DNA from 2 places in the Arthrobacter sp. Hb9-2 genome. Region 2 is predicted to be linked to the other one. Evidence: predicted binding sites of a transcription regulator. Region 2 holds the regulator's gene; the other holds the start of a gene.

Region 1 (6,433 bases), on a different contig from region 2:
GGATCCGCAGGCCGCTGCCGATCAGCTTGCGGACCAGGATCCGGGCCTCCACGGGAATGGCCCCTGCCGCAACCAGCTCAGCGAAGCGGCGCTCCGCCACGTCATAATGGTCGCCGTCGAAGGCCCGCTCCGGAATGCCGGCCGCGGCGGCGAACTCGTGCAGTTCCGCCAGCGACGAGTCAGACACCAGGTGCGAGAAGTGGGTCCCGTGGGCAGGCCAGAGCGGCGGGTCGATGTAGATGGCCATGGAGGAAGTCTAGTTGGGGCGGGTGCACGGCGCGGTGTGCAGCAAGGCGCCGATACCAACGAGGGAAATATCCGGGCATTATCCGAAGATGCGGCACCGTTCTGCTCCATCTTCCGCATCTGCGCCATAAACTGGGGCCTATGACCATTATTCGCGTTGCTGAGGCTGCCCGGTTCCTCGGTGTCAGCGACGACACTATACGGCGCTGGTTGGACAACGGATCACTCACCGCCATCAAGGACGACGGCGGCCGGCTCGCCGTGGAGGGGTTGGACCTGGCCCGGCATGCACAGAAACTCGCGCAGCTTCCGGACGATCCGCACCGTACCGGCAGTTCCGCGCGCAACAGGTTCGTGGGCCTGGTTACCGGCATCACGGCGGACAAGGTTATGGCCCAGGTGGAGCTGCAGTGCGGGCCGTTCCGGGTGGTATCGCTCATGAGCAGCGAGGCCGTTCGGGAGCTGGGGCTGGAACCCGGCTCCGTGGCCACCGCGGTGGTCAAAGCCACCACGGTGATCATCGAAACGCCGCAGGGCAAGGCGCTGTGAGCAGGATCCAAAAGCTCATTGCCCTGCTGCTGGCCGTACTGATGTCAACCACGCTGGCGGCTTGCACTGGCAAGGGCGATGCGGCCGCCAACGCCGGCGGCGGGGCACTGACCGTGTTCGCTGCCGCCTCCCTCAGAACCAGCTTCACGGAGATGGCAAAGATTTTTGAAGCCCGGCACCCCGGCACCACCGTCACCCTCAGCTTCGCCGGATCGGCAGACCTGGCTACCCAGATCAACCAGGGCGCGCCGGCGGACGTCTTCGCCTCCGCGGACACCAGGAACATGGAAAAACTGCAGGAGGCCGGGCTGGTGGATGGCGAACCGCAGATTTTCGCCACCAACACGCTCGCCATCGCCGTCCCGCCGGGAAATCCGGCCGGCATCCGTTCTTTCGCGGACCTCGCTAAACCTGGCACCCGTCTGGTGCAATGTGCCCGGCAGGTTCCCTGCGGTGCTGCCGCGGCCACCATCGAACAGCAGACCGGAACAGACCTTAACCCTGTCAGTGAGGAAAGCTCCGTGACGGACGTGCTGGGCAAAGTCATCTCCGCGGAAGCCGACGCGGGGCTGGTCTACGTCACCGACCTCCAGTCCGCAGCAGGCCGGGTGGAGGACGTTCCCTTCCCGGAAGCAGCCGGTGCAGTCAACAGCTACCCCGCCGCCGTGCTGTCCAACAGCAGGGACAGCGCAGATGCCCGTGCCTTTCTCAAATTCATCGGCAGCCCGGAAGGGCAGCAGGTGCTGTCAGACGCCGGCTTCGGACCGGGCTCGCCGTGAGCCACCAGGCTTACAGCGGCGTTCCGCGCTGGATCCATGCGGTGGCGGTCCTGGCCGCCCTGGTGGTCATCCTGCCGCTGCTCGCCATGGTCGTGAGGGTCAACTGGGCTAACTTCCTGCCACTGGTCACCTCCGAGTCCGCTGTGTCGGCGCTGGGCCTGAGCCTCCGGACTTCCGCTGCCAGCACCGTCCTGTGCATCCTCCTCGGTGTACCGCTGGCCCTGGTCCTGGCCCGGGGCAGGTTCCCGCTGCAGGGCCTGCTGCGTTCGCTGGTGCTGCTCCCACTCGTCCTGCCACCCGTGGTGGGCGGCATCGCGCTCCTCTACACGTTCGGCCGCCAGGGCATCCTGGGCAGCACCCTGGAAGTCCTCGGCCTCCAGATTGCCTTCTCCACCACCGCAGTTGTCCTCGCGCAGACATTCGTGGCGTTGCCGTTCCTGGTAGTGAGCCTGGAAGGGGCCCTGCGGACCGGAGGTGAACGGTACGAAGTAGTCGCAGCAACGCTCGGCGCCTCGCCGGGGCGGGTCTTCCGCCGCGTGACGCTGCCGCTGGTGCTGCCCGGGCTGGCCTCGGGAGCCGTGCTTTCCTTTGCCCGGAGCCTGGGCGAGTTCGGAGCCACCCTGACATTCGCGGGCAGCCTCCAAGGGGTGACCCGGACGCTGCCGCTGGAAATTTACCTGCAGCGTGAAACGGACCCGGATGCCGCCGTCGCCCTCTCCCTGGTGCTGGTGGCCGTGGCGGTGGCCGTGGTGGCCCTTGCCTACCGGCGGCCCGGTGGGCGTGACGGCCGGGTTTCCAGTCAGCGGACGACGACGGCGGCCGCCACGGTAAGGAACGCCGCGTGACATTTACATTTGAGGCAGCTGTGGCCGGGCGGGGGTTCGACGTGGCCCTGACGGTTGGTCCGCGCGAAACAGTAGCGGTGATGGGGCCGAACGGGGCGGGCAAGTCCACGCTGCTGGCCGTGATCGCGGGACTGCTGCGGCCGGACAGCGGCCGGGCCGAGCTCAACGGGCGGACGCTGTTCGACCTTTCGCCGGGCAGGAGCAGCTGGACGCCGCCCCATCATCGGGGTACAGCGCTGCTCGCCCAGGAACCCCTGTTGTTCCCCCACCTCAACGCCTTGGAGAACGTGGCTTTCGGTCCGAGGAGCGCCGGGGTGGCGAAGCGCCAGGCAAGAACCGATGCCGTCCGCTGGCTCGCCGAGGTGGAAGCCCAAGAGCTCCATGACCGCCGCCCTGCCGAGCTCTCCGGCGGCCAGGCCCAGCGCGTCGCGGTGGCCAGGGCGCTCGCCGCTGATCCGGGGCTTCTCCTTCTGGATGAGCCGATGGCCGCGCTGGACATCCATTCCGCGCCGCTGCTCCGCCGCCTGCTGACACGGGTCCTCACAGACAGGCCGGTCATCATCATCACCCACGACGTCCTGGACGCGCTGATGCTGGCCGACCGGGTGGTCATCCTGGAAGGGGGCCGGATCTCAGAGGAAGGCCCGACCCGAGACGTACTCGAGCGGCCCCGCAGCACCTTTGCGGCCGGGCTGGCGGGGCTGAACCTGATTCCTGGAACCCTCACCCGTGACGGGCTCAAAAGCTCAGGCGGCCAGACCATCGCCGGCCGTATCGAGGAACCCGGCCCGGCAGCCGAGGGTGAACTGGCAGCGGTGGCCGTGTTCCCGCCGTCGGCCGTTTCCGTGTTCCTGGACGACGCCCACGGAAGTCCCCGCAACTACTTCGAGGTGACCATCAAGGACCTTGAGCCGCACGGCGACGTCATCCGGGTGCGGGCGGGAAGCCTGGCGGCGGACATCACGCCCGCCGCGTCGGCAGACCTGGGCCTGGTCCCCGGCCTGCCCGTGCACTTCGTCGTCAAAGCAACGGCCGTGGCAATTTACCCGGCCTGACGGCCAGCGCCTACATGACCGGCAGGTCCAGGGATTCGTAAACCTGGATACTCGCGCCGGGCATCATGAGGTGCGGGTGACCGTCCAGCAGCGCCTCGGCGCCGGCGAGGTCCTCGGCCTGGAGGATGCCGTAACCGGCCACGCCGGTGCTGCTGTCTGACGTGCCGGTTGCCGTGATTTCCTTCCCGGCGCCCAGCGGGTTCCCCATGTCCACGATCCCGTCACCCGCCCGCTCAGCCCATTCCATCCAGGCCTTCATACCCTCCTGGGCCGCTTCCGGCGAGCTTTCGGCCATTTGGGCCTGGGCCGATTGCGCTGCGATGTAGAGAACAACAAACTTCTTCATTGCGTGTCCCGTCTGCCAAGCGCCGGCGGCACAGTGCTCCCCGGTCACAAGGCGATCCTAGGGCGGATAGGCAGCCTTGGAAACGGGGCGGCCGGCCGAGTCCGGAGCCCTGGTTTGCTGCCCTTCCTCCTTTCGCTGTGGGAAAACAGGAAATAAAAAGTACCCCCACCAAAGTTGAGCGTAGTAGACTCAACCCAAGACAACAGACCCTGAAAGGAGCTCTCTTTGGACGTCAAATTCACCACCAAGAGCCAGGAGGCTCTCTCGGCTGCCGCCATGAACGCCTCCACGGCCGGCAATCCGCAGGTGGAGCCGGCCCACCTGCTCAAGGCGCTGATGGACCAGCGTGAAGGCGTCGCCGTGGCGCTGCTCCGAGCCACCGGCGCGGACCCGGATGCCGTAAGCGTCCAGGCGAGCAGTGCCATCAAAGCGCTGCCGGCCACCTCCGGCGCTTCCAGCCAGCAGGCCCAGCTGTCCCGGCCTGCCCTTCAGGCCATCCAAAATGCCAAGGAGGAAGCCGACCGGCTGGGCGACACTTTTGTGTCCACCGAAGTGCTCCTGTTGGGGCTTTCGGCCGGCAGCGACGCCGCGGCCCGGTTGCTGCGCGACGCCGGCGCCTCCCACGAGGCCCTGCTCGCCGCTCTCCCGGGTGTCCGCGGCGACCGGAAAGTCACCAGCCCGGACCCGGAGAACACCTTCCAGTCCCTGGAAAAGTTCGGCACGGACCTCACCGCCATGGCCCGGTCAGGCAAGCTGGACCCGGTGATTGGCCGCGATACGGAAATCCGCCGGATCGTCCAGGTCCTGAGCCGCCGCACCAAGAACAACCCAGTGATCATTGGTGAGCCGGGTGTCGGCAAGACCGCCGTCGTGGAGGGCCTGGCCCAGCGCATCGTGGCCGGGGACGTGCCGGAAAGCCTGCGAGGCAAGACCCTGATCGCCCTGGACCTTGCCTCGATGGTGGCCGGCGCCAAGTACCGCGGTGAGTTCGAGGAACGCCTCAAGGCCGTCCTGGAGGAGATCAAGAACTCCGAAGGCCAGATCGTTACCTTCATAGACGAAATCCACACGGTGGTGGGTGCAGGTGCCACCGGCGAGTCCTCCATGGATGCCGGGAACATGCTCAAGCCCATGCTGGCCCGCGGCGAGCTGCGGCTCATCGGCGCCACCACCCTGGACGAGTACCGCGAGAATATCGAGAAGGACCCGGCCCTGGAGCGCCGTTTCCAGCAGGTGTACGTGGGGGAGCCCAGTGTTGAGGACACCATCGGCATCCTCCGCGGCCTCAAGGAGCGCTACGAGGCGCACCACAAGGTGGCTATTGCCGACTCTGCCCTGGTGGCTGCTGCGACGCTTTCAAACCGCTACATCTCCGGCCGCCAGCTGCCGGACAAGGCCATTGACCTCGTGGATGAAGCCGCGTCCCGGCTGCGCATGGAAATCGACTCCGCTCCGGAGGAGATTGACCAGCTCCGCCGCGCCGTGGACCGGCTTACCATGGAGGAGCTGGCCCTGGAAGGCGAGACCGACGCCGCGTCGGTGGAGCGCCTCGCCGCCCTCCGTGCGGACAAGGCTGACCGGGAAGAGGAACTCGCGGCCCTGAACGCCCGCTGGGAGGCTGAAAAGGCCGGCCTCAACCGGGTGGGTGACCTTAAGGCGAAGCTGGACGAACTGCGCAGCGCCGCTGACAAGGCCTACCGTGAAGGCGACCTGGAGACGACGTCGCGCATCCAATACGGCGAGATCCCTGCCTTGGAGCGCGAGCTCAACGCTGCTGCGGAGGCCGAAGCCGCCGTCACGGACAAGTCCGCGCAGATGGTGGCCGAACAGGTGACGGCAGACGACATCGCCGAGGTTATCTCCGCATGGACTGGCATCCCTGCCGGCCGGATGCTGCAGGGCGAAAGCCAGAAGCTGCTGCACATGGAGGAGGAGCTCGGGAAGCGCCTGATCGGCCAAAAGAAAGCTGTTACCGCAGTGTCGGACGCCGTCCGCCGCGCCCGCGCCGGCATCAGCGATCCCAACCGCCCCACCGGCTCGTTCCTGTTCCTGGGCCCCACCGGCGTCGGTAAGACGGAGCTCGCCAAGGCCCTGGCGGACTTCCTGTTCGACGACGAACGCGCCATGGTGCGGATCGACATGTCCGAGTACGGCGAAAAGCATTCCGTCGCGCGGCTCGTGGGTGCGCCTCCCGGATACGTGGGCTACGAGGAGGGCGGCCAGCTCACCGAAGCCGTGCGCCGCCGCCCTTACTCCGTGATCCTGCTGGACGAGGTGGAGAAGGCCCACCCCGAGGTCTTCGACATCCTCCTGCAGGTGCTCGACGACGGCCGCCTCACCGATGGCCAGGGCCGCACCGTGGACTTCCGCAACGCAATCCTGGTCCTGACGTCCAACCTTGGCAGCCAGTTCCTGGTGGACCCCTCGCTGGATGCCGAGGCCAAACGGAATGCCGTGATGGCTGCCGTCAACGCCTCCTTCAAACCGGAGTTCCTGAACCGGCTGGATGAAGTGGTGCTGTTCGATCCGCTGTCAGTGGAAGAGCTCGCCCGCATCGTTGAACTGCAGGTGGCCGAACTTGGCCGGAGGCTGCACGAGCGCCGCCTCACCCTG
Region 2 (6,433 bases):
GGCCGCACTGGCCTACGGCCTGGACAAGGGCAAGGAAGACGAACTCATCCTGGTCTTCGACCTCGGCGGCGGTACCTTCGACGTTTCCCTGCTGGAAGTCGGCAAGGACGAAGACAACTTCTCCACCATCCAGGTGCGCGCCACGGCCGGTGACAACCGCCTGGGCGGCGACGACTGGGACCAGCGGGTTGTTGATTACCTGCTGAACCAGCTCAAGGTCAAGGGCATCGACCTGTCCAAGGACAAGATCGCCCTGCAGCGCCTCCGCGAAGCAGCAGAGCAGGCCAAGAAAGAACTGTCCTCCTCCACCAGCACCAACGTCTCCCTCCAGTACCTTTCCGTCACCCCCGACGGCCCGGTCCACCTGGACGAGCAGTTGACCCGCGCCAAGTTCCAGGACCTCACCAAGGACCTGCTGGAGCGCACCAAGAAGCCGTTCCACGATGTGATCAAGGAAGCCGGCATCAAGCTCTCCGACATCAACCACATCGTCCTGGTCGGTGGCTCCACCCGTATGCCCGCAGTCTCCGAGCTGGTCAAGGAACTCGCCGGCGGCAAGGAGCCGAACAAGGGCGTCAACCCGGATGAGGTTGTGGCCGTTGGCGCAGCCCTGCAGGCCGGCGTGCTGAAGGGTGAGCGCAAGGACGTCCTCCTGATCGACGTCACCCCGCTGTCCCTCGGTATTGAAACCAAGGGTGGCGTGATGACGCACCTGATCGAGCGCAACACCGCAATCCCCACCAAGCGGTCCGAGACCTTCACCACCGCTGACGACAACCAGCCGTCCGTGGCCATCCAGGTCTTCCAGGGCGAGCGCGAGTTCACCCGGGACAACAAGCCGCTGGGTACGTTCGAGCTGACCGGCATCGCCCCGGCTCCGCGCGGCGTTCCGCAGGTCGAGGTCACCTTCGACATTGACGCCAACGGCATCGTCCACGTTTCGGCGAAGGACAAGGGCACCGGCAAGGAACAGTCCATGACCATCACGGGCGGTTCCAGTCTCTCCAAGGAAGACATCGACCGCATGGTCAAGGATGCCGAGGAGCACGAAGCCGAGGACAAGGCCCGCCGCGAGGCAACCGACACCCGCAACACCGCTGAGCAGCTCGCCTACTCCGTGGACAAGCTCATCGCCGACAACGCCGACAAGCTGCCTGAAGAGGTCAAGACCGAGGTCCAGACTGACGTCGACGACCTCAAGAAGGCCCTCGAAGGCACGGACGACGCCGCTGTGAAGGCCGCCTTCGAGAAGCTGCAGGCTTCCCAGGGCAAGCTGGGCGAGGCCATCTACGCCCAGGCCGGTTCTCCCAACGGCGCGACCGGTGCCGCAGGTGCTGAAGGCGCCGCTGGTGCCGCAGGCGGGGAGAAGGCTGCCGACGAGGACATCGTCGACGCCGAGATCATCGACGAAGACGAAGCGAAGAAGTAGCCATGCCGCACCACGGTAACGAGGAAGAGCACATCTCATCCGCGCGCCAGGAGCAGCAGGGCAACGGCCACCAGGAACCGGTCATCCGGGACAACTGCAAGGTTGACCCGGTGACCGGGCAGGCCCGGCACCCTGAGGGCGCCGAGTCGGCCCCGGGCGACGGTTCCGAAGTGGACTCCGACGGCGACGCGCTCGCCCAGGCCGAGGAGATCCTCAACGGCATCGAAGTGCCGGCCGAGGAATCCGTGGCCCAGGGGGTTCCGGCGGGCTCCACCACCGCAGAGGCGGCCGAGCTGAAGAACGACCTCCTCCGGCTGCAGGCTGAGTACGTCAACTACCGCAAGCGCGTTGAACGCGACCGGGCCGTGGCAGGGGAGATGGCCGTCATCGGCGTCCTGAACTCCCTGCTTCCGGTCCTGGACGACGTCGACGCCGCCCGGCAGCACGGCGACCTCGCCGACGGCCCCTTCGCTGCGATCGCCACCAAGCTGGAGAACGCACTGAAGACCTACGGCCTGGCACGCATCGATGAGACCGGCGTGGAGTTCGATCCCACGATCCACGAGGCCCTCATCCAGCAGCCCGGCGAGGACATCGAAGTTGACACCGTCAGCCAGGTACTCCGCTCCGGCTATAAGTCAGGCGAACGCGTCCTCCGGGCCGCACAGGTGATCGTGGCCGTTCCGGCCTGATGGTCACCAAGGCGCCACGCCGGATATGGGGCGGTGCCCGCTCCGCGGTGCCCTCCACACCACCGCCCCATATCCGGCCTCCGCGTCGGCGGTGATCTCGCCTAAGGTGAGGTAATCACAAAGCTCGGAGCGGTACAGGGGCCCCGGGAGTGGCATCGGGCCTGCCGGAGCGTGGTGGCTTGGTCCGACAGGACCGAGCCACCACGCGTAGGGGCGGGGGCCCCTGTACCGCGGAGAGCTGTTAGTTAGAAGACTTTGAAAGGAAACGCCATTGGCTAGCCAGGATTGGGTGGACAAGGACTTTTACGCGATCCTTGGTATCGCCAAGGACGCTTCCGACGCCGACATTAAGAAGGCTTATCGGAAGCTGGCCAGGCAGCACCACCCTGATACGAACTCGGGGAACTCTGCTTCCGAGAAGAAGTTCAAGGACATCTCCGAGGCCTACTCGGTACTTTCCGATCCCGAAGAGCGCCAGCAGTATGACGCCATCCGGGCCATGGGCGGCGGAGCACGTTTTGCTCCGGGCGGTGCCGGTGCGGGCAACGGCGGATTCGAGGATATGTTCGGCGGCCTGTTCACGGGCAACACCGGACGCCACGCTGGCGGGTTCAACCCCTCCGCCGGCGGTATCCCGCCGGAGTTCGCCGATCTGTTCGGCGGCGGTTTTGGGCAGACGGGTTTCCAGCGGACCCCGCAGAAGGGCGCTGACCGTACTGCCTCCACGAGTATTTCCTTTGCGGGTTCGATCCGCGGCACCACCATCGGGCTGCGGGAACCCAGCGGTGAGGTCATCGACGTCCGCGTGCCCGCCGGCATCAAGGACGGCCAGAAAGTCCGCATCCGCGGCAAGGGCCAGCCCGGCGCCGCCGGCAACGGTGACCTGGTGGTGTCCGTTTCCGTCCAGCCGCACCCGTTCTACACGCGCGACGGCGACAACCTGCGTATCCACGTTCCCGTCACCTTCCCCGAGGCTGCCCTGGGCGCCGACATCGAAGTGCCCACCATCGAGGGCGAAAAGGTGCGGGTCCGCGTTCCGGCCGGGACGCCGTCGGGCCGTACCCTCCGCGTTAAGGGCAAAGGCGTGAAGACGTCCAAGGGGACCGGCGACCTGTTGGTGACCATCGACGTCGCCGTTCCCAAGAACCTGAACAAGGAAGCCGAAGCCGCGGTCAAGGCGTTTGCCGATGCCACGGCGGGAGCTGATGTCCGTGAGGGCCTGGCCGCCAAGGCCCGGCTTTAGCAGCGGGTGAGCCATGGACATCAACTCAGACCAGCCGATCTTTGTGATCTCGGTGGCGGCTGAACTGGCGGACATGCACCCCCAGACACTTCGGCAGTACGACCGGCTGGGCATCGTCTCGCCCAGCCGCGCGCCCGGCAAGTCCCGCCGCTACTCGCAGCGTGACATCAACATGCTGCGCGAGGTGCAGCGGCTGTCGCAGGAAGGCGTGTCGCTCGAAGGCATCAAGCGGATCCTGGAACTCGAAAACCAGGTGGCTGCACTCCAGCACCGTGTAGCAGAACTGGCTGAGGAACTCAGCCGGCGCCCGCAGCCTTTCGATTCCCGGATCTTTGCGGCGGGCGCAGCGGGGGACGTAGTGAGCCTGGCACGCGGCCAGCGCCCCCGTCCCCGCTCGCAGGCTGTGGTGCTCTGGCGGCCCCGCGCGATCGGACAGTAGCTCCTCCTTGGGCCCGGCCTGAATTAGAGTACTCACTACTCGTGACGGGACAGCCCCCGGAAACTTGAATGGAACCACTGCTGGATCAGCAGCAGTGGTTCCAAGTTTCTGGGGGTTTTCATGTTTGGTACTCATGGGCGGACGCCCGCCTTTTGTCGCTCACGCCACGGGGACCACCGGTGAGCCCGGGGATGGAAGCGGTCGCCTCATTCAGCGGCTCGATTCCCGGCCAGATCCTGTTGGCACTCGGACAAACCGTCGTGGTGGTGTGCGTCTGCTTCGACATGGTGCGCGCGCTGTCCGTGCCGCGGTCGCACCGGCGATTTGTGGCGAGCACCGTCTTCCGGACCCTGGCCGTCCCGTCCATCATCGCCAACGGCGTGACCGTCCTGATTGCCCTGGTGCTGGCGTCCTGGATCGACGTGGTGATGGGCATGTTCGTGCTCATGGCCATCATCTTCCGGCTGCACCACGACAAGGACGAGGACAACTGGTGGAAGGGCAAGGGCAAGAAGCTCGCCCGCTGGGCCCGCCGACAGCTCGGCGGGCGGACCGCCGCCGCCCCAGCCATGGGGTAGGCCGCTGCGCCAGGCCTCGGGCGCGGGCCCTTGGGGCAGCGGCGTCCGGGCTGGGCTTAGCCGTTGATGACCTGGGGTATGCCGAGGGCTTTGAGGCCTTCGACGCCGAATTCGACGCCGTAGCCGGACTGCTTGGCGCCGCCGAAGGGGATGCGGGGGTCGACTGCGCCGTGGCGGTTGATCCAGACGGTGCCGGCCTGGATGCGGGCTGCGACGCCGCGGGCTGCTTCCAGGTTGGGGGACCAGACCGAGGCGCCGAGGCCGACGTCGAGCCCGTTGGCCTTCTCCACCGCTTCGTCGATGCTGCTGTAGCGGATGATCGGCAGGGCGGGCCCGAACTGCTCCTCAACGACGAGCGGGTTGTTGTTGTCGATGTCCGCCACCAGGGTGGTGGGATAGAAGAACCCGGGCTGGCTGGTGTCCGGGTTTCCGCCGAGCAGGATGCGGGCGCCGGAGTCCTTGGCGGCCTGGACGAGGTTGGCGACGACGTCGTACTGTGCCTTGTTCTGCAGGGGGCCCAGGACGTTGTTCTCGTCGAGGCCGTTGCCCATGGGCATCGTCTTGGCGACGGCCACGAGTTCCGCGCAGACGGCGTCGTAGATGTCGTCGTGGACGTAGAGGCGCTTCAGGGCTGCGCAGGTTTGGCCGGTGTTCAGGAATGCGCCCCAGAAGATGTCTTCGGCGATGGCTTTGGGGTCGGCGTCAGGAAGGACGATGCCGGCGTCATTCCCGCCCAGTTCCAGGGTGAGCCGCTTGACGGTGTCCGCGGAGGATTTGATGATGGCGCGGCCGCCGGCGGTGGAGCCGGTGAACATGATCTTGCCGATCGCCGGGTGGTTGGTGAGGCGTGCGCCGACTTCCCGTCCGCAGGAAACGGCGGTAAGGATGCCGTCAGGGAGTTCCTCGTTGAGGACCTTGACCAGGGCCAGGACGGAGAGCGGGGTGTTGCCGGACGGTTTGACCACAACGGCATTGCCCATCCGCAGGGCCGGGGCGAGCTGCCAGACGGCGATCATCATGGGCCAGTTCCACGGGCCAATCGCACCCACGACGCCGATGGGCCGGTAGTGCAGCTCCGCACGGGTCTCACCATCATCAACGATGGTTTCAGGCTCCAGCGGCAGGCTGGCCGTGGCCCGCAGCCAGGCCACGCAGGCACCCACTTCGAAGCGGGCATTGGGGCCGTTCAGCGGCTTGCCCTGCTCACGGGAGAGCAACTGGGCGAGTTCCTCGGCGGACCGTTCGACGGCGTCGGCTGCTTTCAGGAGCGCGGCGGACCGGGCGTCGTGGCCCAAAGCAGCCCAGGCGGGCTGGGCAGCCTGCGCGCCGGCGACTGCCTGCTCGAGGTACTCAAGGTCATGAACGGGTGCCTCCCCCACAGTCTCGCCCGTCGCGGGATCAAAAATCGTCCGGCCGGTGCCGGCAGCGGGGGCAATGGACGCGAGAAGTGCATCGTAGGTTTCCAAGGGATACTCCACTTCGAGTAGCAAGGACGCCAGCCGGTCGGCGTAGCGGGTTGCTCCCAGTCTGGTTGACGGGCAGGGCCGGAGGCTTGTCTTTATGCGCAGGACAGTTGGAGCAGAGAGAACGCTCAAGCGTGACGCAGGCATGCTGTCCGGAACACCGGCGGGATGTCAGTTGGTATAGGGGTCGGTGATGCCGATGTATTGGGTGGTGGCGCAGGAGCCGGTTGAAGTAGCGGCTGTAGAGGTAGGACGCGAGGCCGTATTCGCTGGCGTTGGCCAGCCGGACCGCATCTGCTTCAGCGTCCAAAGCGGCGATGGCGTCATCGCTGGTGCCGGAGGCGAAGGTGGCGAGTACCGCCCGGTGGCGGGATCGTGCACGTCGAATGTGCCGCCGTCGGACGCTTCCCGCTCCGGTGAGATGGCAGGGGGCAGCGCAGACGTAACTGTCATTGAAAAAGCGTCCCTGGGAAGGGAAGGATCAATAGCTGGCAGGGGTGTCGCCGCCTGGCTTCTGGATGTATCGCTTCGCGAGGGCTTCGGAGCCTCTCGCTAAAAGGGCGACGTCGGCGCCTACCACGATGAAGTT

What was found. The regulator HspR, encoded in region 2, represses chaperone genes until heat shock. The targets are predictions, from matches to a motif close to AAGTTGAGTCNNNNNGACTCAACTT.
Region 1: the regulator HspR is predicted to act here: its motif matches at 3,992-4,016, upstream of clpB (ATP-dependent chaperone ClpB).

What each region holds. Positions count from the first base shown of each region.
Region 1 is NZ_JBNHGJ010000017.1:2,357-8,789, reverse strand. Features, by position in the region: gene AC5RV1_RS11205 (DUF4031 domain-containing protein) at 1-247, opposite strand, end outside; gene AC5RV1_RS11200 (TOBE domain-containing protein) at 388-795, shown strand; gene modA (molybdate ABC transporter substrate-binding protein) at 837-1,574, shown strand; gene AC5RV1_RS11190 (ABC transporter permease) at 1,571-2,419, shown strand; gene AC5RV1_RS11185 (sulfate/molybdate ABC transporter ATP-binding protein) at 2,416-3,474, shown strand; gene AC5RV1_RS11180 (hypothetical protein) at 3,485-3,820, opposite strand; gene clpB (ATP-dependent chaperone ClpB) at 4,046-6,433, shown strand, end outside.
Region 2 is NZ_JBNHGJ010000021.1:78,253-84,685, forward strand. Features, by position in the region: gene dnaK (molecular chaperone DnaK) at 1-1,429, shown strand, start outside; gene AC5RV1_RS13120 (nucleotide exchange factor GrpE) at 1,432-2,121, shown strand; gene AC5RV1_RS13125 (DnaJ C-terminal domain-containing protein) at 2,393-3,364, shown strand; gene AC5RV1_RS13130 (heat shock protein transcriptional repressor HspR) at 3,378-3,803, shown strand; gene AC5RV1_RS13135 (hypothetical protein) at 3,995-4,381, shown strand; gene AC5RV1_RS13140 (aldehyde dehydrogenase family protein) at 4,438-5,847, opposite strand; gene AC5RV1_RS13145 (hypothetical protein) at 6,016-6,297, opposite strand; gene AC5RV1_RS13150 (HpcH/HpaI aldolase family protein) at 6,326-6,433, opposite strand, start outside.